DNA from 4 places in the Eubacterium segne genome. Region 3 is predicted to be linked to each of the others. Evidence: predicted binding sites of a transcription regulator. Region 3 holds the regulator's gene; each other region holds the start of a gene.

Evidence for each region. Region 3 encodes LexA, which represses DNA repair genes until DNA is damaged. Its sites were predicted from a motif close to CNAACANNTGTTNG; they were not measured.
Region 1: the regulator LexA is predicted to act here: its motif matches at 3,709-3,722, upstream of H8S00_RS00830 (Y-family DNA polymerase).
Region 2: the regulator LexA is predicted to act here: its motif matches at 3,273-3,286, upstream of recA (recombinase RecA).
Region 4: the regulator LexA is predicted to act here: its motif matches at 1,644-1,657, upstream of uvrB (excinuclease ABC subunit UvrB).

The regions. Positions count from the first base shown of each region.
Region 1 covers NZ_JACOOZ010000001.1:190,290-196,417, forward strand. Annotated here, with positions in the region: gene H8S00_RS00820 (alanine/glycine:cation symporter family protein) at 187-1,578, opposite strand; gene H8S00_RS00825 (YolD-like family protein) at 1,709-2,152, opposite strand; gene H8S00_RS00830 (Y-family DNA polymerase) at 2,149-3,672, opposite strand; gene H8S00_RS00835 (DUF1846 domain-containing protein) at 3,922-5,415, opposite strand; gene H8S00_RS00840 (hypothetical protein) at 5,421-5,561, opposite strand; tRNA gene H8S00_RS00845 (tRNA-Tyr) at 5,912-5,995, opposite strand; gene H8S00_RS00850 (helix-turn-helix domain-containing protein) at 6,039-6,128, opposite strand, start outside.
Region 2 covers NZ_JACOOZ010000005.1:49,394-55,521, forward strand. Annotated here, with positions in the region: gene H8S00_RS08030 (S8 family peptidase) at 1-695, shown strand, start outside; gene H8S00_RS08035 (hypothetical protein) at 848-1,087, shown strand; partial or broken gene H8S00_RS14095 (leucine-rich repeat protein) at 1,100-1,324, shown strand; gene H8S00_RS08045 (CidA/LrgA family protein) at 1,484-1,855, shown strand; gene H8S00_RS08050 (LrgB family protein) at 1,848-2,540, shown strand; gene H8S00_RS08055 (cytidylate kinase-like family protein) at 2,578-3,144, shown strand; gene recA (recombinase RecA) at 3,309-4,346, shown strand; gene H8S00_RS08065 (regulatory protein RecX) at 4,359-4,976, shown strand; gene rny (ribonuclease Y) at 5,128-6,128, shown strand, end outside.
Region 3 covers NZ_JACOOZ010000005.1:168,409-174,536, forward strand. Annotated here, with positions in the region: gene yneA (cell division suppressor protein YneA) at 1-367, opposite strand, end outside; gene lexA (transcriptional repressor LexA) at 583-1,200, shown strand; gene H8S00_RS08610 (CobW family GTP-binding protein) at 1,312-2,568, opposite strand; gene H8S00_RS08615 (alpha-amylase family glycosyl hydrolase) at 2,697-3,998, opposite strand; gene rsfS (ribosome silencing factor) at 4,013-4,360, opposite strand; gene nadD (nicotinate-nucleotide adenylyltransferase) at 4,364-5,566, opposite strand; gene yhbY (ribosome assembly RNA-binding protein YhbY) at 5,582-5,875, opposite strand; gene obgE (GTPase ObgE) at 5,888-6,128, opposite strand, start outside.
Region 4 covers NZ_JACOOZ010000004.1:38,835-44,962, reverse strand. Annotated here, with positions in the region: gene H8S00_RS06545 (type II secretion system F family protein) at 1-357, shown strand, start outside; gene H8S00_RS06540 (DUF192 domain-containing protein) at 377-724, shown strand; gene H8S00_RS06535 (hypothetical protein) at 728-1,621, shown strand; gene uvrB (excinuclease ABC subunit UvrB) at 1,771-3,750, shown strand; gene uvrA (excinuclease ABC subunit UvrA) at 3,786-6,128, shown strand, end outside.

The DNA.
Region 1 (6,128 bases), on a different contig from region 3:
ATATTAATATCCCAATACCTACTTTGTCAATTTTAATATTTTTACTATCGTCATTCCACATTTATATGAGTGTTATTAACACTGTATTACAGTGTGTTTTTTCAAAAAAAAATATAAAGGCCTTTTGTTACCTTTATATTTTTTCATTACACTTATGATATTTTATTGTCAAACATAATATGTACTTTACTTTCCTTCTTTTGCAAAGTATTCTTTTACAAGTTTTACCACAACTCCTGATAATAGGAAAACCGCAATAAGGTTTGGTATTGCCATCAATCCATTAAAGGTTTCGGCTATGCTCCAAAGAAGTCCCAAATCCATTGTAGCTCCCACAATGGCAACTAAAGAGTATACCAGCATAAAAGGCTTGTTTACCTTTGAGCCAAACAAGAATTCGATACATCTTGCGCCATACAGTCCCCAGCCTACAATGGTCGAAAATGCGAAACAACACATTGCCACCGCAGTAAAAATTGAAACCCAGCTACCGTATGTTGAGGTAAATCCTGAGATTGTAAGCTCTGCTCCTGCTGTGCTTCCAAAGTTAATAGGCACTTCACTACATAAAATAACCAGCGCTGTCAGGGTACATATAACAATAGTATCCACAAACACCTCAAATATTCCAAAGAATCCCTGCTTTACCGGCTTTCTTGTATCAGCACATGCATGGGCAATAGAACCTGTTCCCAATCCTGCCTCGTTGGAAAAAATTCCTCTTGAAACACCTTTTTTCATGCTCATAAAAAAGCTTCCAACTGCACCACCTGTTACAGATGCCGGATTAAAGGCTCCCTCTATTATTAATGAAAAAACTGAAGGAATATTTTGTATGTTTAATGCAATTACACCTATTGCAAATACAATATATAAAAGTGCCATAAAAGGGACCAATTTTTCAGTTACCTGACCTATTCTCTTAATTCCTCCTAAAAGAATCATTGCCAATAAAACAGCTAAAATTATTCCAATTATAAGATTTACTGTTTTTGCACTATCTCCTGACATTATTCCATAATTTTCAAGAGCTGAATCTATGGCAGTTGTAATTGTATTTACCTGAGTTGCATTTCCGGTACCAAATACTGTCAGAACACCAAATATTGAAAACAGATACGCCAACCAGTGCCAATGCTTCTTTAATCCGTTTTTTATATAATACATTGGGCCACCAACTAATTCACCCTTTTCATTTTTTTCTCTAAAATGTACTGCAAGGGTTACTTCAGAAAATTTGGTACACATTCCAAGTATTGCAGAAATCCACATCCAGAAAACTGCTCCCGGTCCACCTATTGCAATGGCTCCTGCCACTCCTGCAATATTCCCCGTTCCCACTGTAGCTGCCAATGCCGTACACACAGCCTGAAACGGTGTCATTGCACCATCTGCCGCCTCTTTCTTTTTGAACATCCTACCGATGGTAACTTTCATTGCATAAGGGAATTTTCTGATTTGTATAAATTTTGTTCTAAAACTCAAAACCAGTCCCACTCCAATAATACATATCATTGCCGGGACACCCCATATAAAATCATTAACTGCTGAGTTTATACTTTCAATAACTGATGTCATTTCACTTAATCCTTTCGCCTTTGTATCACCCACGATATTATTTAAAAAAAGCACGCATAACTGCTTGATTATACCATAAAAAAGTAAAAACTCCAATGCAGCTAACTATTTTAAATATCTCATAAATATATTAAATTTCCAATTTTATAAACTTTTTCATAATATCCACATCAATTATATCCTCAATATTAATAATCATCCCCTCACTCATAATTATCTTATGCTCATATATATTAATTTTCTTTACTTTTCCTGTGATTTTCCTATATTCTCCACCTGCTTTTTTCACATCAGGCACAAAATATGTAAAAGTCACAGTTATATCTTTGTCTATATTATTTTTTATAAATTGTAATTTCTCATTTATTCTTATTTTTTCATCTTCATCTAATTCCAGTTTTTTCTCTGTGAGACGTGCCGACTCATTAATTTCCTCTTCGTGACCTGTAAGAGCTGCAAAAGGCGAGAACTGGGCAGCCCTGTCATGTAAAGACATCCTGGGATGTGTCTTAGACACATGGTGAGGTAAATTAATAATATCATTGTAATTGTCATCCTTAGAATCGTTAATCATGCCTTATGACCTCCAATCTGAGCATTCCTATCCTTTGCTGTAGCTCCTTTTTCTAAATTCATACCTTTAAGTACCGCATTTTTGCCAAATCGTTTTTTTATGTCAATCATGGCTTTTTGCATATTCTTTTCTCTCTGTAAACTCTCCTTTTCCTTAGCATTTTCCTTACCTAATTCATTGTAATCCGTAAAGAAATCCAGTTGCTTAAACTGATTGTTTTCCTTTATTGAATCCTCCCATACAACCTTATTTGCCGTTATATTTATTCTTCTTATAAGTAGGCTTTTATCAACGGTTTCATCATATGCTTTCGTTACAGCTTCCATAATAATTCTGGTGGATGAGGTCTGATAATCAAGATTAATGGTTACGTGAGCATGTTTAGGTATTCTTCTTCCATAACGGTCTATAGTTATTTCTCCCTGATATTTCCCACGTTTTTTTGAATTAAGATTCTCAATATCATATCCTACAGTTAAAACCAGCTGATTGGTGACAAGTTTTTTATCCACCAAATCCAGTACCAACGCATCTGTCATTTCTTTTACAACCAACCTTGCCTTATAAAAATCATAAGGGCATTGCAATACCTGACCTGAACCCAAGCTATTGGTTTCCGGTCTGTATGCTTTAATATCAGCTATGGTACAGGGTTCGTACCCCCATGCGTGATCTATGAGCAATTCAGCATTTATTCCTAAAAGTTTATAAAGTAAATCTTCATTATGATATTCATTCTGTTCTCCCAGAGAACATCTGGCTATATCCCCCATAGTAAACAAACCATTTTCTTCTAACTTTTTGGCATATCCTCTCCCAACTCTCCAAAAATCCGTCAATGGTTTGTGATTCCACAACAACCTGCGGTACGCCATTTCATCAAGCTCAGCTATACGGACACCATCCTGATTGGGCTCTGTGTGTTTTGCAACTATATCCATGGCAATCTTACACAAATACATATTAGTGCCTATGCCTGCCGTCGCCGTAATTCCTGTTGTATTTAACACATCACGAACTACCATGCTTGCAAATTCCTTAGCAGTCATCTTATAAGTGTTAAGGTATGATGTAACATCCATAAACACCTCATCCACAGAATATACATGCATATCTTCCGGTGCAACATACTTCAAATATATATCATATATACGTGTACTGTATTCCATGTAAAGCGACATTCTGGGAGTTGCCACTACATAATCTAACTTAAGGGCAGGATTCCTCCTAAGTTCCAAATCATCATAAGATTCTCCCTGAAATTCTCCACCCGGAGCCTTTCTTTTACGCACCTGATTAACCTGTCTTACCTTCTGTACCACTTCAAAAAGTCGTGCTCTGCCGGGAATACCATATGCCTTAAGAGAAGGTGAAACTGCAAGGCAAATAGTTTTCTCTGTTCTACTAATATCTGCCACTACAAGATTAGTAGTCAATGGGTCTAAATTTCTCTCATTGCATTCCACAGATGCATAGAATGATTTTAAATCTATGGCTATATATGTTCTATTCTGTGACATTTTCCCTCTCCTTAATTTAAATTGCGCCTCATATCTCGAACATTTGTTCTAATGCTATGATAGCATATTTTTTATAAAAGTCAACTTGGAATATATTGTTAAAAGTTATTTTCTTGATTTAATATATTTATTTATGGTCATAAATGTAAATGTTACTATTTTTTTAATGTATATTTATACTGTATTATTTAATTAACGTCAAAAGAGCCCTCCACACCACAGTGCGAAGGGTTCTTCCCATTTCAAACATTAATTCTTATGATACATTCTTTCATCTTCTTCATATTTCGGTTCGCAGGTAAGCTGGATTCCCAACTTTTTAAAAATCTGCTCATCAACTGATGAAAGTAAAACTGTTGAATGTGCATCGCATCCCTTTAATAATGGAAGTTTCTTCATTGCTTTCATGGCAATTTCATTATTTGCCGCTGTAGCTGATAATGCCGTAAGCACCTCATCAGTATGAAGTCTTGGGTTTTTGCTTCCAAGGTAATTTATCTTCAAATCCTGTATCGGGTCAATTGCCTTAGGGTCAATAAGTTTTACTTCTTTATCTATACCTGCCAAAACTTTTAAAGCATTTATCAAAGCTGAAGAAGCCGCACCAAGAAGCTCACTTGTACCTCCTGAAACAATAGTTCCGTCTCTTAACTCAATAGCCATTGCCGGATTTCCATTTTCATTCTTCTCCCTTTCAAGAGCAACAATTGTAACTTTTCTGTCTTCCACAGTTATTTCTGCCTGCTTCATTAAAAGTTCTAACTTACATATGTCATCTTTTGTTGTGCCGTTACGTCTCTTTTCGCAAAGGCACTTGTAGTATCTTCTGATAATCTCCTGTTTTGAAGCTTCACGACATGCCTCATCATCTATAATGCAGTTTCCTGCCATATTTACACCCATTTCTGTTGGTGACTTGTAAGGACTTTTCCCAAAAATAAGTTCAAACATTGCATTTACAACAGGGAAAATTTCGCAGTCTCTATTGTAATTTACAACCGCTTCGCCACGGGCTTCTAAGTGGAATGGGTCAATCATATTTACATCATTTAAATCTGCTGTTGCAGCCTCATATGCCAGATTAACCGGATGTTTAAGAGGAATATTCCAAATAGGAAATGTCTCATATTTGGCATACCCTGCATCTACACCTCTTTTATGTTCATGATACAACTGTGAAAGGCAAACTGCCATCTTTCCGCTTCCCGGCCCCGGTGCAGTAACTACAACCAGTGGTCTTTCTGTTTCGATATATTCATTCTTTCCGTAACCTTCATCACTGACAATAAACTCTACATCACTTGGATATCCTGGAATTTTGTAGTGTTTATATGACTTAATGTTCATGGAATCAAGCCTTTTAATAAACAGGTTGGCTGACGGCTGCTCTGCAAATTTTGTAAGGCACACACTTCCTACAAACAATCCCACTGACTGAAATTCATCAATAAGTCTTAAAACATCCATATCATAAGTAATTCCGTAATCTCCACGTACCTTATTGTTTTCAATGTCTTCCGCACTAATTGCTATAACGATTTCTGCCTGATCCTTAAGCTGTAAAAGCATCTGAAGCTTTGAGTCCGGCTCAAATCCCGGCAAAACTCTTGAAGCATGGAAATCATCAAATAACTTTCCACCAAACTCCAAATATAGCTTGTTTCCAAACTGGGCAATTCTTTCCTTAATATGTTCTGACTGCATTGTCAGATATTTCTCATTATCAAAACCTTTTTTAAACATTTTACTTAACCTCTTTTGTTTTGCAAATTAAATCCACCCGTAATTTTATCATATTTAGATGGCTTTTTGAACCATAATATATTTTCTTTTATTGCAGACTTTTTTCCTTCACCCCAAAAAAAAGAGATGTTGCCCTCTGCTAACACCTCTTCACCAATTTTTGCTTATTCTGTTTATTGTCCCTACAGCAATTTACACCTTTTCGTCCCCTTAACATCCCCTTCTACAATCTGATACTGTTTGGATTTCTGTGAATCCTTTCTCTTTGTGCAATCTGCTTACTGTCTTTTCCCGGCACATTTTTTTTCCTGGCATGCTGATATTACTCCCACAAAAAAACACATTGTACCTTTAGGAATCAAAAATGCCTGAGAGTCCAACATTCACATACAGCAACTCGTCATCCTTTTATTTCCTATCCTTTTGGTATGAATAATTGTACATATATTAAATATGTTTGTCAATCATTTGCCTGACCTGATTGTTTTTTTCCTAGTGGGCAGGGTTGGACTCGAACCAACGATGTTTCTAATGTAACGGATTTACAGTCCGCCGTCTTCGCCGCTAGACTTACCTGCCCATAATAAGTCCCTTAGGACTCACTCTTTTTAGTACATAATATTTCATGCACCTATTGATATATTTAATTTATTATCTGTGACAATAATGTCATCAATGGGAACGTTAAAAACTGCTGCTAATACAATTAAATT
Region 2 (6,128 bases), 120 kb from region 3:
TACAGATAATTGCACCTTCAGGCTTTATTATAGATGTGACTGAAATTTATAACAGGGCACATAAATATGAGACAGATGAGACAAATGTTTATGTGTTTTATGGGACTCCTAAGCCTTATACCCAGTATCAGGAAATATATTTTGAACTTATACCGGTTTCAAATTATGTGAAATCAGGAATATGGACCATAAGACTTACACCTGAAAATATAGTTACGGGACGATATGATATGTGGCTTCCGGAAGGAGGAATTATAAACGAAAATACCTCATTTTTAAGACCTGACCCTGATATAACACTTACGGTTCCTTCCACGTCTTCAAAGGTAATAAGTGTTGGAGCATATAATTCATCTAATGATGTAATGGCATCCTTTTCAGGACGGGGATTTACCAGAGAAACAAATCAGGTAAAACCGGATATTGTGGCACCGGGAGTGAATATAAGTTCGGCATCAAATACGGGGGGAGTATCCGTAAGAACCGGAACATCCATGGCAACCCCTTTTGTGTGTGGCAGTGCGGCCTTAATGATGGAATGGGGGATAGTTCGGGGAAATGATCCTTTTCTGTACGGGCAGAAATTGAAAAGTTATCTTATAAAGGGAAGCAGAAAACTTCCGGGATTTACAAGGTGGCCTAACGAACAGGCAGGGTGGGGAGCTTTGTGTGTTTCAGAGAGTATACCTAAATAATATACTTTAAATATTTTCACTATTGACGATTAAATATAGACGCAATAAAATTTACAACGGTGTGGGCGATTAACTATTCAGTAGAACATAAAAATACCATATTGGATACTGTCTGTTGAATGGCAATATGTGTTACAAAGAAGGAAAGAAACATGAAATGGAAACACATTTTAGCAATCGGACTGTCGGCAGCAATGGTTATGTGTACAGTATTAAAAGAGGGAACAATCGTATATGCAAATACTGAAATGGACGCAATAAGCCATGGTGGGAAAACTTTTGAAGCAGCTGGTATTCAGGTAGAAGATGGAGAAAATCCCGAAGGTGCTTTTAGCGATTGTACATCTTTGAAGAAATTTGATTTTTCAGATGTAAGTCGTATTGAAAAATAAGCATTTTATAATTGTAGCAGCCTTGAAAACCTTAAAATACCGGACACGGCAAATACCATTCCAGAGGGAGCATTTGCAGATCGCTCTAATCTTAAAACTATTATTTTACCTAAGTCTGTCAGCAGTTTCGCAAAGAATTTTATCATAGATTTTAGTCCGGTAAAAAGGAACAGCAGTAATTACTGTGAAGTCAGGAAGAAAAACTATAAAGTGCAAAATTACAGTAAAATAAATTAATTTTTAAAATATGCGGTTTAAAGACATTTGTGTGGCGGACAGCCGCATATTTTTTACGTATTTCAAGTGCAAAATACAGTATATTGGTAACATTGACATTAAATAATCAGGTTATATAATAATTTAGAACATACAAAATAATCATATATAGGAGAAAAGATGAAATATATACGACAACTTTTAATTATACTTGGAATATCCTTTGCAGGAGAAGTCTTAAAATATATACTTCCCCTTCCGATTCCTGCGGGAATATATGGTATGGCAATATTATTTATTGGATTAATGACAGGATTAATTAAATTAGAAGCAGTTAGGGAAACGGGAAAATTCCTTATTGAGATTATGCCGTTAATGTTCATTCCGGCAGGAGTGGGATTAATGAATAGCTGGGGAAAGCTTGCATCGGTGCTTGTCCCTGTATGTATAATCACGGCTGTTACCATTATAACGGTAATGGTTGCCACAGGCAGAATGTCCCAGTGGATTATAAGAAAAAGCAGAAATAAGGAGACAGATAGGGATGAATGATTTTTTTAGAGAGTCAATGTTTGCCGGCGTAACTTTAAGTTTGGTGGCATATTTAATAGGAACATTGTTAAAAAAGAAGTTTAAATTGGGAATTTTTAATCCCCTATTAATTTCAATTGTGGTATCAATAGTGGTTCTGGTTGTAGGAAAAGTTGATTATTACACTTACAATGAGGGGGCAAAATACTTAAGCTGGCTACTGACTCCGGCAACAGTGTGTCTTGCAATACCTCTTTATGAGCAGTGGGGATTACTCCTTAAAAATTTTAAGGCGGTTATGTTAGGACTTGTGGCAGGTACAATAACAAGTCTTACAACAGTTCTGGCATTAGCCTTGATTTGTGGTTTGTCTCATGAAGAATATGTAACTTTACTTCCAAAATCCATAACAACAGCCATAGGAATGGGTGTATCGGAGGAGTTGGGAGGATATGTAACCATAACTGTAGCTGTAATAATTATTACCGGTGTATTGGGAAATATTTTTGGAGAATTAATTTGCAAAATATTTAAAATTGATGAACCGATTTCTAGGGGACTGGCTTTTGGTGCCTCATCCCATGCAATAGGAACTGCGAAAGCCTTGGAAATAGGTGAGGTTGAAGGGGCAATGAGCAGTCTTGCCATAGCGGTATCAGGAATACTTACGGTAGCACTGTCATCATTATATGCAAATTTTATGTAATAGAAGATTAATTATAAAATTAGGAGAATGAGGATATATGATAATAACAATAGCAAGAGAATGTGGATGTAATGGAGATGATATTGGAAGATTTTTAGCTGAAAAATACAATATTCCCTGTTACACCAAAAAAGAACTGGAAAAAATTGCAAAGAAAGAACATATTTACGAAAAATATCCTTTTTTCTTTAATGAAGTATCCCTTGAATTAATGATGGATACTGTAGCAGATGAAATGAAACAGCACTTAAGAAACACGCCGAAAGAGGCTCTTGGGAAAACTGTCAAAAATGGTGATTTTGTTATCATTGGAAGGGCATCAAATTATGCTTTTAGGGACAGGGACGATGTTGTAAGAATATTTTTATGTGGTGAAAAAAAACAGCGCATTAGAAATATTGCAATAAAACATAATGTGTCTGAAAGAAAGGCAGGAATAATAGTTGATGAGACAGATAACAGAAGAAGGAGTTATCACAAATATTATACAGGAGAAGAGTGGGGGTATGCAGGTAATTATGATATGTGCCTGAATGCAATAAAACTGGAAAAAACAGGAATAGGCGAAATGATTGATGAATATTTAAAGTTAAAGAATGTATAATAATGTAGGATTTCTAAAAAATAAATAATCATGTTGCATATTATTTTAATAAAGTATATAATTATATTTAACAAAATAATATGACAAATTAATATTGACAAGGATAGGATAATGTACTATCATAATAACGAACAACAGTTCGATTAAAATAAGCGAGGATTAATATGAATAAAGAAGATAAGTTAAAGGCATTAGATGCAGCTATATCACAGATTGAGAAGCAGCATGGTAAGGGTGCCATTATGAAATTAGGTGATTCAGGTAATAAGATGAATGTTGAATCACTTCCTACAGGTTCATTAAGTTTGGATTTAGCTTTAGGTATAGGAGGAATTCCAAGGGGCAGAATTATTGAGATATATGGTCCGGAGTCCAGTGGTAAGACTACGGTTGCGCTACATATGATTGCTGAAACACAGAAGAGAGGTGGAGTGGCAGGCTTTATTGATGCGGAACATGCACTTGACCCGGTATATGCCAAGGCTATAGGTGTGGATATTGATAATTTATATATTTCTCAGCCGGATTATGGCGAGCAGGCATTAGAGATTACAGAGACTATGGTTAGATCCGGAGCTGTAGATATTATTATAGTGGACTCAGTTGCTGCTCTTGTACCTAAGGCTGAGATAGATGGAGATATGGGGGATTCTCATATGGGACAGCAGGCAAGACTTATGTCACAGGCACTTAGAAAGCTTACGGGAATAGTTAATAAAACAGGATGTTCAGTTGTGTTTATTAACCAGTTAAGAGAAAAAATCGGTGTTATGTTTGGAAATCCGGAAACAACAACCGGTGGACGTGCGTTGAAGTTCTATGCATCAGTCAGACTTGATGTTAGAAGAGTGGAGACACTTAAGGCAGGTGGTGAAATGGTAGGTAACCGTGCAAGAGTTAAAGTGGTTAAGAATAAGGTTGCACCACCATTTAAGGAAGCAGAATTTGACATTATGTTTGGAAAGGGAATATCAAGAGAAGGTGATATTCTTGATTTGGCAGCTAACTGTGGAGTTGTAATAAAGAGCGGATCATGGTATGCATATAATTCTGAAAAGATTGGTCAGGGAAGAGAGAATGCAAAAAAATACCTTCTTGAAAATCCGACCATTATGGAAGAAATAGAGACAAAAGTACGTGATTTTTATGCATTAGACGGCAGTGAGGAAAAAGATGCCGATAATAATACTGAAACGGAGTAATATTGCAACAACATGTATACTGTAGTAAAAACTATACCGAAGGGTAGTCGGATTCAAATTACATTGGATAATGGCATCTCCTTTATTCTATATAAAGGGGAGGTCAGAAGATACAAAATCAGTGAGAATGCCACCATAGATGAAAAGTCATATAATGAGATTTGGGAGATATTATATAAGAGGGCCAGAGAAAGGGCACTTTATATATTAGATGACGGGTATAAGACTAAAAAGCAGATATATGATAAGTTAAAATCCGGCAATTATCCTGAGGATATTATTCAATCGGTCATTTCATATCTTTTAGAATATAATCTGATAGATGACTTAAGATATGCCGGTCTCTATATTGAATATAAGTCCGAATCTAAAAGTAAAAGACAGATAGTTCAGGATCTTATGACTAAAGGCATAAAAAAGGATGTTATTGATAAGGCCTTTGAAGAAAGCGATTATACAGACGAACATTCTCTTAATAAAATATTGGAAAAAAGAATTAAGAGGTATAATCTTGAAGAACCAAAAGAATTACAGAAGTTATATCGTTATCTTGTAGGAAAAGGATATAATTATAATGATGTAAAATCGGCTGTGAGACAATATTCTCATGATACGGATATGTCATTATAGGAGGAAATGTGCTATCAGCCAAACTGTCTGGTAGCACATTTTTGTTACATTTTTGTCACATAACCGGTGAGATTGCTTGACATAACTTGGTTAATAAAGTAAAATGGATATGTTGTGATGTACAATGAAAACTAAATAAGGAGGTGCTCCTGTGAGTGATACTACTTGGACACTCTTATGCGTTGGAATTGCAGTTGTAGTTGCTTTGATTTCAGCTTTTGTGGCAGTTACAATCAGAAAAAGTACTGTTGAAAAGAAGATAGGCTCAGCAGAGGATAAGGCTCGTGAAATTATTGATGAAGCCATTAAGACAGCTGAAGCTAAGAAAAAAGAGGCACTTTTGGAAGCTAAAGAGGAAAATCTTAGAACCAAAAATGAACTTGACAAAGAAATCAAAGAACGAAGAGCAGAAGTTCAACGTTATGAGAAACGAGTTCTTAACAAGGAAGAGTCTGTTGAAAAGAAGTCAGATGCACTTGAGAAGAAAGAAAATAGTCTTAAAGCTCATGAAGAAGAGTTAAAAGAGACTAAAGCTAAAGTAGATAAGTTAAACGAACAGCGCGTACAGGAACTTGAAAGAATCTCTGGATTAACCTCCGAACAGGCAAAAGAATATTTATTAAAAACTGTTGAAGAAGAAATTAAAATTGAAACTGCAAAATTAGTTAAGGAATTAGAAGCACAGGCAAAAGAAGATGCTGATAAGAAAGCTAGAGAGCTTGTTGTAAATGCTATTCAGAAATGTGCTACAGATCATGTTTCTGAGACTACGATTTCTGTAGTTTCACTTCCTAATGATGAAATGAAAGGTAGAATAATTGGTAGAGAGGGACGTAATATTAGAACTCTTGAATCACTTACAGGTGTTGATCTTATTATTGATGACACACCGGAAGCAGTTGTTTTATCAGGATTTGATCCTATTAGGAGAGAGGTGGCAAGAATCGCCTTAGAGAAGCTTGTTGTAGATGGTAGAATCCAGCCTACGCGAATCGAGGAAATGGTTAATAAGGCTAAGAAAGAAGTTGAAACCATGATTCGTGAAGAAGGAGAGGCAGCTACACTTGAAGTGGGAGTACATGGTATACATCCGGAATTGGTTAAACTTTTAGGAAAGATGAAGTTTAGAACCAGTTATGGTCAGAATGCACT
Region 3 (6,128 bases):
CATTAGAATAATATGAAATAACAATGTAGTTTCCGGCTGTAATGTTATCAGAGGAAAGTTCATTGTTTTTCTTTACCTCAGATATGTATTCAGTAACAGAAACATTGCTATTGGCAGTGTATTTCTGTGCTATGGATGTTAATGTATCTCCAGGCTGAACTTCATAGCTGGTGTAATATTTGTATGAAGGGTTATCTCCCTGTACAGTTGCGTTTACGTTAACGAAACTAATGGCTGTAACAACAGCTACTGCCAATAATGCAATAAAGCTACAGGATAAAATAATTCTCTTCTTTAATTCAGCAATGCGGGTACGTTTCTGTTGTGCAACAACTTCCCTTCTGTTGTAATTCATTGATTCTTTCATATGTAAATCCTCCGTCGAATAATTGTATTTATAAAAAGTAGTGAACATTTGTTCGTATCTTGTATTGATATAATATCACCAGAACAAATGTTTGTCAACAACATTTTCGAATATTTGTTCGATTTTGTTATTGCCTTTTCTTTTCATATATGATAATATTAACATATATTAAGTACATTAAACGGGACTTACAAATATGAAAAGGAGATTTTTTTATGGCTGGAAAGATTACACCAAAACAGCAACAGATATTAGATTATATAAAAGATGAAATTTTGTTAAAGGGATATCCTCCTACTGTTAGGGAAATATGCGAGAAGGTATCCTTAAAGTCTACTTCTTCTGTTCATGCTCATCTTAACAGTTTAGAGGAAAAGGGCTATATCAGAAGAGACCCTACTAAGCCAAGGGCAATTGAAATTATAGATGATGAATTTGGATTGTCCAGAAGGGAAATGACCAATATACCTGTTATAGGACGGGTGGCTGCCGGAGAACCACTGCTTGCTGTGGAGAATATTAAGGATTATTTTGCCATACCTACAGAGTTTTTGCCTAATGCAGAGACATACATATTAGAGGTTCATGGAGACAGTATGATTAATGTAGGTTTTTTAGAGGGAGATTATCTTATTATAGAAAAAACTGATACTGCTAAGAACGGAGATATCGTTGTGGCTTTAATAGATGATTCTGTTACAGTTAAGCGTTTTTACAAGGAAAACGGATATATCAGACTTCAACCTGAAAATGACAACATGGATCCTATTATTGTGAATGACTGTATTATTGTTGGAAGGGCACATGCACTTTATAGAAGAAATATTATGTAAAATTAGATGGTTAATTTATTATTGAGATTAATGAGCTCTTATTCATAAAAAATCCGGTGTTAAACATTTCTGCTTAATACCGGATTTTTGCTGTTCTATTTAATTTTGAAATTAGTAGGCAAGACATTTATCAAGAGAATCAATGATACCTTCTTTATCCATATCATGACCGATAAATACCAATTTAATCATTCTGTCTCCTACTTTTTCATCCCAATCATCTATAAGTGTAGGGTCTTCCTGCATCATTTTCTGACGAACCTTTTTAGGAGCTGTAGCAACCCACTGACCTGCATTGGAAATGTTGCACTGCTTTCCTGCCTGCTCAAAAAGATAAGCATTATTGTTATCTTCAGCTGCCCAGATGAGACCTTTACTTCTTATAATTGTTTTTGGCATATTGTCAAGCCAGTCCTCAAATTTTTCCTTTTCAAAAGGAGTTCTTCTGTAGTAAACGAATGAGCCGATGCCGTACTCTTCCGTTTCACCCTCTCCGTGATGGTGATGATGGTGGTGACCGTGTTCGTCATGGTCGTGATCATGCTCGTCATGATGATGCTCATCGTGTTCATGCTCATCATGTTCCTCCACTTCCTCATGGTGCTTGCGGCGTTCATCTTCCTCACTGTAATCGTATGAATCTAATTCCTGAATCCAGCCGGCAGACATACTTGCATCTTCAAAATCAAATCTGTTAGTGTTAAGAATTTCATCAACGTCAATCTGTCCGTATGTTGTTTCAAACATAACAGCTTTTGGCTGAAGCTTTCTGATAATTGCCTTAACCTTGGCAAGCTGTTCAGGTGTAACTGTATCAACTTTATTTAAAATAATGGTGTTACAAAATTCAATCTGCTGAATTAAAAGATTTTCAATATCTTCATCATCTATGTCATCTTTTACAAGATTTTCACCACAACCAAACTCATCTGCCATCCTTGCAACGTCAACTACTGAAACAATATTGTCTAAGCGGGCAATTTTTGCTCTCTTGTCATAAGAACCGTCTAACATCGTAATGGATTGAGCTATAGGAATTGGTTCGCAAATACCACTGGCTTCAATTAAAATATAGTCAAACTTTCCTGAACCAATTAAATCAACAATCTGATTAATAAGATCAACTTTTAAAGTACAGCAAATACAACCGTTTTGCAGTGGAACTAAATTGTCATCTTTCTGGGTAACCTGTCCGCCCTTGGCAATTAATGAGGCATCAATGTTTACCTCGCCAATATCATTTACAATAACAGCAACCTTATATCCCTTCTGATTTGAAAGAACCTGGTTAAGTAATGTTGTTTTGCCGGCTCCTAGGTAGCCTGTAAGTAATGTGACAGGAACTAATTTTCTTGCTGTCTTTTCCATATTATCTACTTCCCTTCGTTAATAATTTATTTATATAATATTGCAGTATGCTGCAAAGATATAATCCTCTTAAACCATTATATGGTAATACAAAAATATACATATAATGTTAAGTAAATGTTAAATATCTATTTTAAAATATAGGCTGTGTAACCTTTCATTTCAAAATCAGGTTTTACAGCTATATTATTACCTGAAATCAAATCTGTAAAAGTGTCTTTTTCTGAATTAAAGGAACAGCTGAAACTGTTCTCATCTGCATTAATTGCCACATAAATATTTTCACCATTACAGCTTCGTTTAAATATACATTGTCTGTTTGTAAGAACAACTGATGTAAAATCTCCATAATTTAATGCCTGCTGACTCTTTTTTATGTGGGATAATTTTGCAATATAGGCACTTAATTCATTGAAAACAGGTTTATCAAAGCTTGGTCTTAAAGCAGGATCTCCCTGATTTTTATCTGCCCTTTCACCACACTCGCTTCCATAATAGATACAAGGAATACCAGGCATGCCAAATAAAAGTGCATAAATAAGCGGCAGATGATTTTCGTTGGAAAGAATACTTGCCACTCTTGTAACATCGTGGTTATCTACAAATGACAACAAGTGTTTTCCTTTGTAAAGAGTCCAGTTCTCCGGCCCAAACTGACGAAGGAGTGAATGATTAATTTCAAACATATTCATGCTGTTAAAGCTGGAATAAAGTCCCTTGTAGCATTCATAATTAGTGGCACTGTTAAGCATTTCAGGATTCATGCGCTGGTTATAATCTCCGTGAAGCATTTCTCCTACTAAAAAGAAATCATCTTTAAGACTATCAACATGTTTTCTTAATCTTCTTAAGAAGTCAAAATCAAGACAATATGCTACATCAAGACGTATTCCGTCAATGTCAAACTCTTTTATCCAGAAGGTTACGGCATCTAAAAGATATTCTACTACATCGTTGTTGTAAAGATTAAGTTTTACAAGGTCATAATTGCCTTCCCAGCCTTCGTACCATAAACCGTCATTGTAGTTTGAATTCCCGTTAAGATCAATATTAAACCAATGAAAATAAGGTGAGTTTTCCCGGTTCTTTATCACATCCATAAATGGCGGAAAACCACGTCCTACATGATTAAAAACGCCGTCAATAACTACTTTTATTCCGTTGGAGTGCAACTGACTGCACAATTCCTTAAAATCGGAATTATCCCCTAATCTTACGTCTAATTGCTTATAATCTCTTGTATTGTATCCGTGAGTATCAGATTCAAATATAGGTGAAAAATAAATGGCATTGGCACCTATTTCTTTGATATGGGGAATCCATGAGGCAACCTTTGTAATACGATGGGTTAAAACTCCGTCATTTTCAAAGGGTGCACCGCAAAATCCTAAGGGATAAATCTGATAAAATACACTCTCATATGCCCACATTTATATCTCATCTCCTAAAGTTCGTTTATATTAACGGTTTTGCCATCCCGCCAGATTCTTTCCAAATCATAGAATAGTCTGTCGTCCTGATTAAATACATGAACTACAATATCCTTATAATCCATTAAAATCCAGTTGGCATTATTATATCCCTCAATGCTTTTTGGGTGAACATCTTCTTTACCTAATTGCTCAACAACATTGTCAGCTATGGCTTTTATCTGGTTAATATTACTTCCACCGGCTATTATAAAATAATCAGCCAAAACTGAAATTTCCGAAATATCAATTATGGAAATATCCATTCCTTTTTTATCATCAATTGCATTATAGGCAATTTTTACCATTTCCTTTGAGGTCATGTATTAATTCTCCTTATTTTCGTTAATTGCATTTTTATAATAAGAATATGCTTTACTTGTGTTATCATCAATTAAATCAGCTGAATTTACCTGTAAATAATCCATGGTGTCTTTTAATATGTCATACACAAGTAAATCTAAATTTTTTAAAGAAATGCTTCTTAAATAATCTAAATTAGGCTGCTTTGTCCGTCCCGGTTCAATGTAATCTGCTGAAAAAATTATTTTTTCCAAATCAGTCATATCTTCCCTGCCTGTAGTATGCCAACGGATGGCAGATAATATTTCAGGGTCGGTAATATTATACTTCTTTTGGGCAATAAAAGCTCCTACCTTAGCATGTAACAAATCAGGCTTTTTCTTTTCTGAATCAGATACTTCTATATTGTTTTCATAACATATATTTAAAAGCTCAGAATCACTCATGTATTTGGCACAATCATGAAGAATACCTGCAAAATAAGCTTTGTTAGGGTTTAACTTAAAATGTTCCGCCATGGTTTTGGCTGTGTCTGCAACTCCTAAAATATGTTTAAAACGGGAAGGTTTCAATAAACTTTCCAAATCTTCCTTGATTTTATTAATGGACCATGCCTTATTTACATTGTTATTGTTGTTGTATAAATTATTTTCTACAATATATTCGTATACAGGTTCAGGGACCATGGATTTTATGGCTTCATAACTGTTGCAGCGGATATAACTTGAAGAAATATCAACTGCAGGCATGGAAAGAATACCAATATGAGTATTGTACTCCTTCTCTATTTCAGAAATATTAACATCCATTTTTTTTGAACTTTCGTCGTCACGCTTAACGGCAATAAGCTTAGCAAACTTTAATATAACGTCAGGTCTGTACCAGCTTTTAAAAGAGGCAATGGAATCACTTCCCATAATAAAATAATATTCATTTTCAGGGTGAAGCTCCTTTAACATATGAAGAGTGTCTGCTGTATATGTTACATCATGACTGTTAAGCTCAAAATCGGAAAATCTGATTTTGTCCAGTGAACCAATGGCAAGCTTAATCATATTTGCCCTGTGAAAATTGCCTGTTATTTTGTTCTTATCCTTATGAGGAGGATAAGGAGTTGGCATAATTAATATTTCATCAAGATTAAATTGCTTAAGCGCTTCTTTTGCAATTGTAATATGAGCATTATGAATGGGATCAAAAGTTCCTCCCAGTATACCGACTTTCATTACGCACTCCTTTAATTACGGTAAAATGATTTTTCTGTTCTTTTCTTCTTTTGCAGGTCTGTATAATACAATTTTACGACCAATAACATGAACCACTTCTGACTTTGTTCTTTCAGCTAAAACCTGAGCAACCTGATGGCAGTCATCAAAGCAGTTCTTTAATATGTTTATTTTAATTAATTCTCTTTTTTCCAAGGCTTCATCAATGGCTGATGTAAGTTCCGGTGTTACGGAGGACTTACCAACCTGAAATATAGGCTGTTCCATTGCTGAAATTTTTCTTAAATATGCTCGCTGTTTACTATTCATTTTTTTCTCCATTTATTTGTAATAATCAAACTGGTGACCATAAATTTTTACTGTATCACCGTCTTCTATACCGAGATTTTCCAATTCTTCCAATATGCCATTATCCTTCATAAAGTTCTGGAAGAACATAAATCCTTTTTCCGAATCAATATTTGTATAACCAAGCATACGTTCAATTCTAGGTCCCTCAACAGAATAAAGTCCGTCTTCGATTTTTTCTACCGTGTATGGTAATTCAATTCCTAACTGGTAA
Region 4 (6,128 bases), on a different contig from region 3:
TTGTATGAGAGAAATAAAACCGTTGTTATGGAACAACTTATACAGGCAACCAGAGATATACAACGTGGTGTAAGTAAGAGAGAAGCTTACCTTGATTTGGCACAGCGTTGTAAAGTAAAGGAACTTACAACATTTCTTACTGCAATGATTCAGGCAGATCAGTTAGGTACATCTATACAGACAGTTCTTAGGTCTCAGGCGGAAGTTCTTAGAAATGAAAGAAAGAGAACAGCTGCAAGAAAGGCAAAGGAGGCACCGGTTAAGATGCTCATTCCTATGGTATTGTTTGTATTCCCTGTTATATTTATCGTTCTGCTGGGACCGGCAGCTTTGAATATAATGGATATTTTAGGCTAAATATAAGAAGGAAGACAAAATGCAGAGATTAGACTTATACATAAATAACGTAAATATCTGTAAAATTTCCCTGGCAAACAATTTTTGGACAAGATTTATGGGACTTATGGGAAAATCAGAAGGGCAGATTCGCAGTATGGGGGGATTAATGATAAAACCATGTTCCCAGATACACACTTTCTTTATGAAGGCACCCATTGATGTGGTTTACATAAATAAAGAAAGCAAAGTTGTTCAGGTGGATGAAGCAGTACCAAAAGCTAAGTGTTGCAAAAGGGTAAAGAAGGCAAAATACCTTATAGAGTTTCCGGAAGGAACGGCAAAAAGGTTTAACATAAAAAAAGATGATATGTTGGAGGTAAAATAAACAATGTTGGGTAAAGACAATTCGGTTTCCATAGAATCATTAAGAGCCGATGCTGAAATGGAGAGTCAGTTTAAAACTTCTTATAGAGGTTATGATAAAAAAAGTGTAAACGAATATATAAGGACATTAAAAAGAGAGACAGAGCTTGAAATAGAAAAGTTAAAAGATGCTGTTCACGACGCTGAATGCGAGAGAGATGATATGAAAAACAGCTATTTAAGCTGGCAGCAGGAAATTAAACTTGTAAAAATACAGAAGAAAAAGGAAGTTGATAAGGCTAGGGAAGAATATGAGGCTAAGCTTCAAAGTGCAATAGAAGAAGCTACTAAGAAGCTGGAAAATGAGAATATTGAGAAGGAAAGCCGTATCCATTCTATTATTGAAGAGAAGAATCAGCAGATAAGGAGAATGGAAGCTGATTTGAACATTAGTTTGCAGGAAGCACTTGCGGAAAAAGAGCAGGCATACGAAAAAGCAATGGCTGAGAAAGACAAATATGTTAATGATACCATTGCAGAAAAAGAAAGATACATAGCTGAAACTATTGAACAGAAGGATAGAGAAATTCAAAATCTTACAAGCAAGCTTCAAAATAGAGAGGAAACAGAAAGAAAGCTTCAGGAAAGTGCAATTGAGAGCTACAAAGAATCAAATGCCAAATTAACGGAAGAAAACAACAGAAAAAAAGTTATTATTGCGGATTTAGAAGAAAAACTGGCTTTGGCTTCAAGTAATCTGGATCACAATATGAAAATGCTTGATTCATTAAACTTAAAATTAGATGACATGCTTAAGGCTAAACTCTCTGAAATGCAGGATATTATTTCTGTTTGGTCAGGTCAGTTTGAAAAAACAAGCGAGATTATAAAGGATCAGTTTAAGGCTGAGGAAGAATAAGGTATATTTTAAAAGAAGGTACAGAACAAACATTCGATTTGTTCTGTACTTTTTTTTATTTGAATGATATACTTGACAAGTAACATACTAAGAATACAATTACTATTTCTAAAATATAATCGCCGGATTAGAGCGGATTAGGAGCATTTATGGATCATTTTGAATTAGTGTCACAATATAAACCTACAGGAGACCAGCCCCAGGCAATTAAGGAGTTGGTTGAGGGATTTAAGAAGGGCAATCAGTTTGAAACACTGTTGGGAGTTACAGGCTCAGGAAAGACCTTTACCATGGCGAATGTTATCGCCCAACTTAATAAGCCTACATTAATTTTAGCACATAACAAAACATTGGCGGCACAGCTGTATGGGGAATTTAAAGAATTTTTCCCAAACAATGCAGTGGAATATTTTGTTTCCTACTATGATTATTATCAGCCGGAAGCGTATGTGCCTAGTACAGATACTTATATAGAAAAGGATAGTGCCATAAATGATGAGATTGATAAGCTTAGACATTCGGCTACTATGGCACTTATTGAAAGAAGAGATGTTATTATAGTTTCTTCTGTTTCCTGTATTTACGGATTAGGTGATCCCATAGATTACAAGAACATGGTCATTTCATTGCGTCCGGGAACCATAAGGGACAGGGATGACATTATCCACAAGCTTATTGAAATCCAATATGATAGAAATGATATGGATTTTAAAAGAGGTACATTTAGAGTCCGGGGGGAGAATCTGGAGATTTTTCCGGCATCTTACACGGACAGTGCAGTGAGAGTGGAATTTTTTGATGATGAAATAGAAAGAATTACAGAAATTGATACATTAACAGGTGAGGTGAAAAGGGAGCTAGAGCACGTTGCCATATTCCCTAATTCACATTATGTTATTCCACCGGAGAGAATGGAAGGGGCTATAAAGGCAATTGAGGCAGAGCTGGCTGAGCAGGTGGCATATTTTAAGTCAGAGGACAAGCTGATAGAGGCGCAGCGAATTGCGGAGCGTACCAATTTTGACATGGAAATGCTCAGGGAAACGGGAATCTGCTCAGGAATTGAGAATTATTCAAGACATATGGCAGGATTAGAGCCGGGAGCTACACCTCATACCTTAATGGAATATTTTGGAGACGATTTTTTAACGATAGTTGACGAAAGCCATATTACTCTTCCACAGGTTCGTGGTATGTATAATGGCGACCAGTCAAGAAAGACAACCTTAGTTAATTACGGGTTCAGACTGCCTTCAGCCAAAGATAACCGTCCTCTTAAATTTGAGGAATTTGAGGGAATGATAGACCAGATGCTTTTTGTGTCAGCTACTCCTAATGTGTACGAGGAGGAGCATGAGCTGCTTAGGGCAGAACAGATTATCAGACCGACAGGACTGTTAGATCCGAAAATTGATGTGCGGCCTGTTAAGGGGCAGATTGATGACCTTGTATCTGAAATAAATAAAGAAGTGGAAAAGAAAAATAAAATTTTAGTTACTACATTAACTAAGAGAATGGCGGAAGACCTTACGGATTACATGAAGGATGTGGGCATCAGGGTTAAGTATCTCCATTCTGACATAGATACTCTTGAAAGAACTGAGATAATACGTGACATGCGATTAGACGTGTTTGATGTTTTGGTTGGAATTAACCTTTTAAGAGAAGGTCTGGATATACCGGAAATATCCCTTGTTGCCATATTAGATGCTGACAAGGAAGGTTTTTTGCGTTCAGAAACATCGCTGATACAGACTATAGGAAGAGCGGCGAGAAACTCGGAAGGTCATGTAATTATGTATGCAGATTCCATTACAGAGTCTATGGACAAGGCTATTTCTGAAACAAACAGACGTCGTGAAATACAGGAAAAATACAATAAGGAGAATGGCATTACGCCAACTACCATTAAGAAAGCAGTTAGAGACCTTATAAGTATTTCTAAGGAAGTTGATAAGAGAATTAATGACATTGAAAAAGATCCTGAATCTATGGATAAGAAGGAACTTAAGAAGCTTATGGATAAAGTAGAAAAGAAGATGCAGAAGGCAGCAGCGGAATTAGATTTTGAAACTGCAATAGAAATGCGTGAAAAATTGGCAGAGTTGAAGCTTATGTATAATAAATGATAATTGGTAAGTAAGACAGTAAGGAAAGGATTGACATGGCAGAGAAGAAAAAATATATACGAATTAAAGGTGCTTGCGAGCATAACTTGAAGAATATAGATATTGACATACCAAGGGATGAATTTACGGTTATTACAGGATTAAGCGGTTCCGGTAAATCATCTTTGGCATTTGATACTATTTATGCAGAGGGACAGAGAAGGTATATGGAGTCATTGTCTTCCTATGCCAGACAGTTTTTAGGACAAATGGAAAAACCCCAGGTGGAGAGCATTGAGGGATTGCCACCGGCCATTTCCATTGACCAGAAATCCACTAACAGAAATCCCCGTTCAACAGTGGGTACAGTAACAGAAATATACGACTATATGCGACTTTTGTATGCCAGAGCAGGCTTACCTCATTGTCCAAAGTGTGGCAAGGAAATCAAGAAGCAGACAATAGATGAAATGGTGGATAAGGTTTTAGAATTGCCTGAAAGAACTAAATTTCAGATATTAGCACCTATAGTAAGAGGAAAAAAAGGCAGACACGAAAAGGTATTTGAAAGTGCAAAAAAAAGCGGCTATGTAAGAGTCCGTGTAGATGGTAATATGTATGAGTTGTCAGAGGAAATAAAACTGGATAAAAACATTAAGCATAGCATAGAAATCGTAATTGACAGATTAAGTATCAGAGAGGGAATAGAAAAAAGACTTACGGATTCCATTGAAAATGCCCTGAAGCTGGGAAATGGATTAATGGAGGTTGATGTAATAGGTGGCGAAACCGTTACATTTAGCCAGAATTTTGCCTGCCCTGATTGTGGAATTAGCATTGACGAAATTCAGCCAAGAAGTTTTTCCTTTAATAATCCTTTCGGAGCTTGTCCTGATTGTTTTGGATTAGGTTACAAAATGGAATTTGACGTGGATTTAATGATTCCTGATAAAAGTTTAAGTATAAATCAGGGGGCAATAGTTGTTTTGGGATGGCAAAGTGCCAATGATCCAAAGAGTTTTACCAATGCTATTTTGCAGGCTTTGTGTAAGAGGTATGACTTTGACCTTGATACTCCTTTTGAAGAATATCCTAAAAATATTCAGGATATTCTTATTAATGGAACCAACGGAGAGAAGGTGCCGGTTCATTATAAGGGTCAAAGGGGAATAGGAACATATGATATTGCCTTTGAGGGTTTAATTAGAAATGTAGAGAGAAGATATCGTGAAACAGGAGCGGAATCCAGTAAGGCAGAATATGAAACATATATGAGAATTACTCCTTGTGGAACCTGTCATGGACAGAGGCTTAAACCTGAGTCGCTGGCTGTAACCATTGGAGATAAGAATATTTACGAAATGACGGAAATGCCTGTCAGGGATTTAAGGGCTTTTCTGGATGAGGTACAGCTTACTTCAGCGCAACTGGCAATAGGTAAGGAAATATTAAAGGAAATAAAGGGCAGACTTCAGTTTTTAATAGATGTAGGTCTGGATTATTTAAGTTTGTCAAGGGCTACCGGAACCCTTTCCGGTGGAGAGGCACAGCGAATAAGACTGGCAACCCAGATTGGCTCCGGTCTGGTTGGTGTGGCTTATATTATGGATGAACCTAGTATTGGTTTGCACCAGAATGACAATGAAAAGTTGTTGGCAACCCTTAAGCATTTGAGAGATTTGGGAAATACTTTAATAGTGGTTGAACATGATGAAGATACAATGTTAGCGGCAGACTATGTGGTTGATATCGGACCGGGAGCCGGTGAACACGGTGGCGAAGTTGTGGCAGCAGGTACAGCTAAAGAAATAATGAAAAATAAAGATTCCATTACAGGCAAATATCTTAGTAGAAAATTGCAGGTACCGGTGCCTGAAACAAGAAGAAAGCCTACAGGTTTTATTAAAGTAGTAGGTGCAAAAGAAAATAACCTTAAAAATATTGATGTTAAGTTTCCTTTGGGAGTTTTTACCTGTGTAACAGGAGTTTCCGGCTCAGGAAAAAGTTCTTTGGTTAATGAGATTTTGTATAAGAGCCTGGCACGAAAACTCAACAGGGCAAGGATTATTCCGGGAAAATGCAAGGGTATTGAAGGAATTGAACAGTTGGATAAGGTTATTAATATAGACCAGTCACCTATTGGCAGAACACCCCGTTCAAATCCGGCTACTTACACAGGAATGTTTGATATGATAAGGGATTTATTTGCAGCAACGGTGGATGCAAAAGAGCGGGGATATAAGAAGGGACGTTTTAGTTTTAATGTAAAAGGTGGACGATGTGAAGCCTGTTCCGGTGATGGAATCCTGAAGGTTGAGATGCATTTCCTTCCGGATGTGTACGTCCCATGTGAGGTATGTGGCGGAAAGCGATATAATAGAGAAACTTTGGAAGTTAAG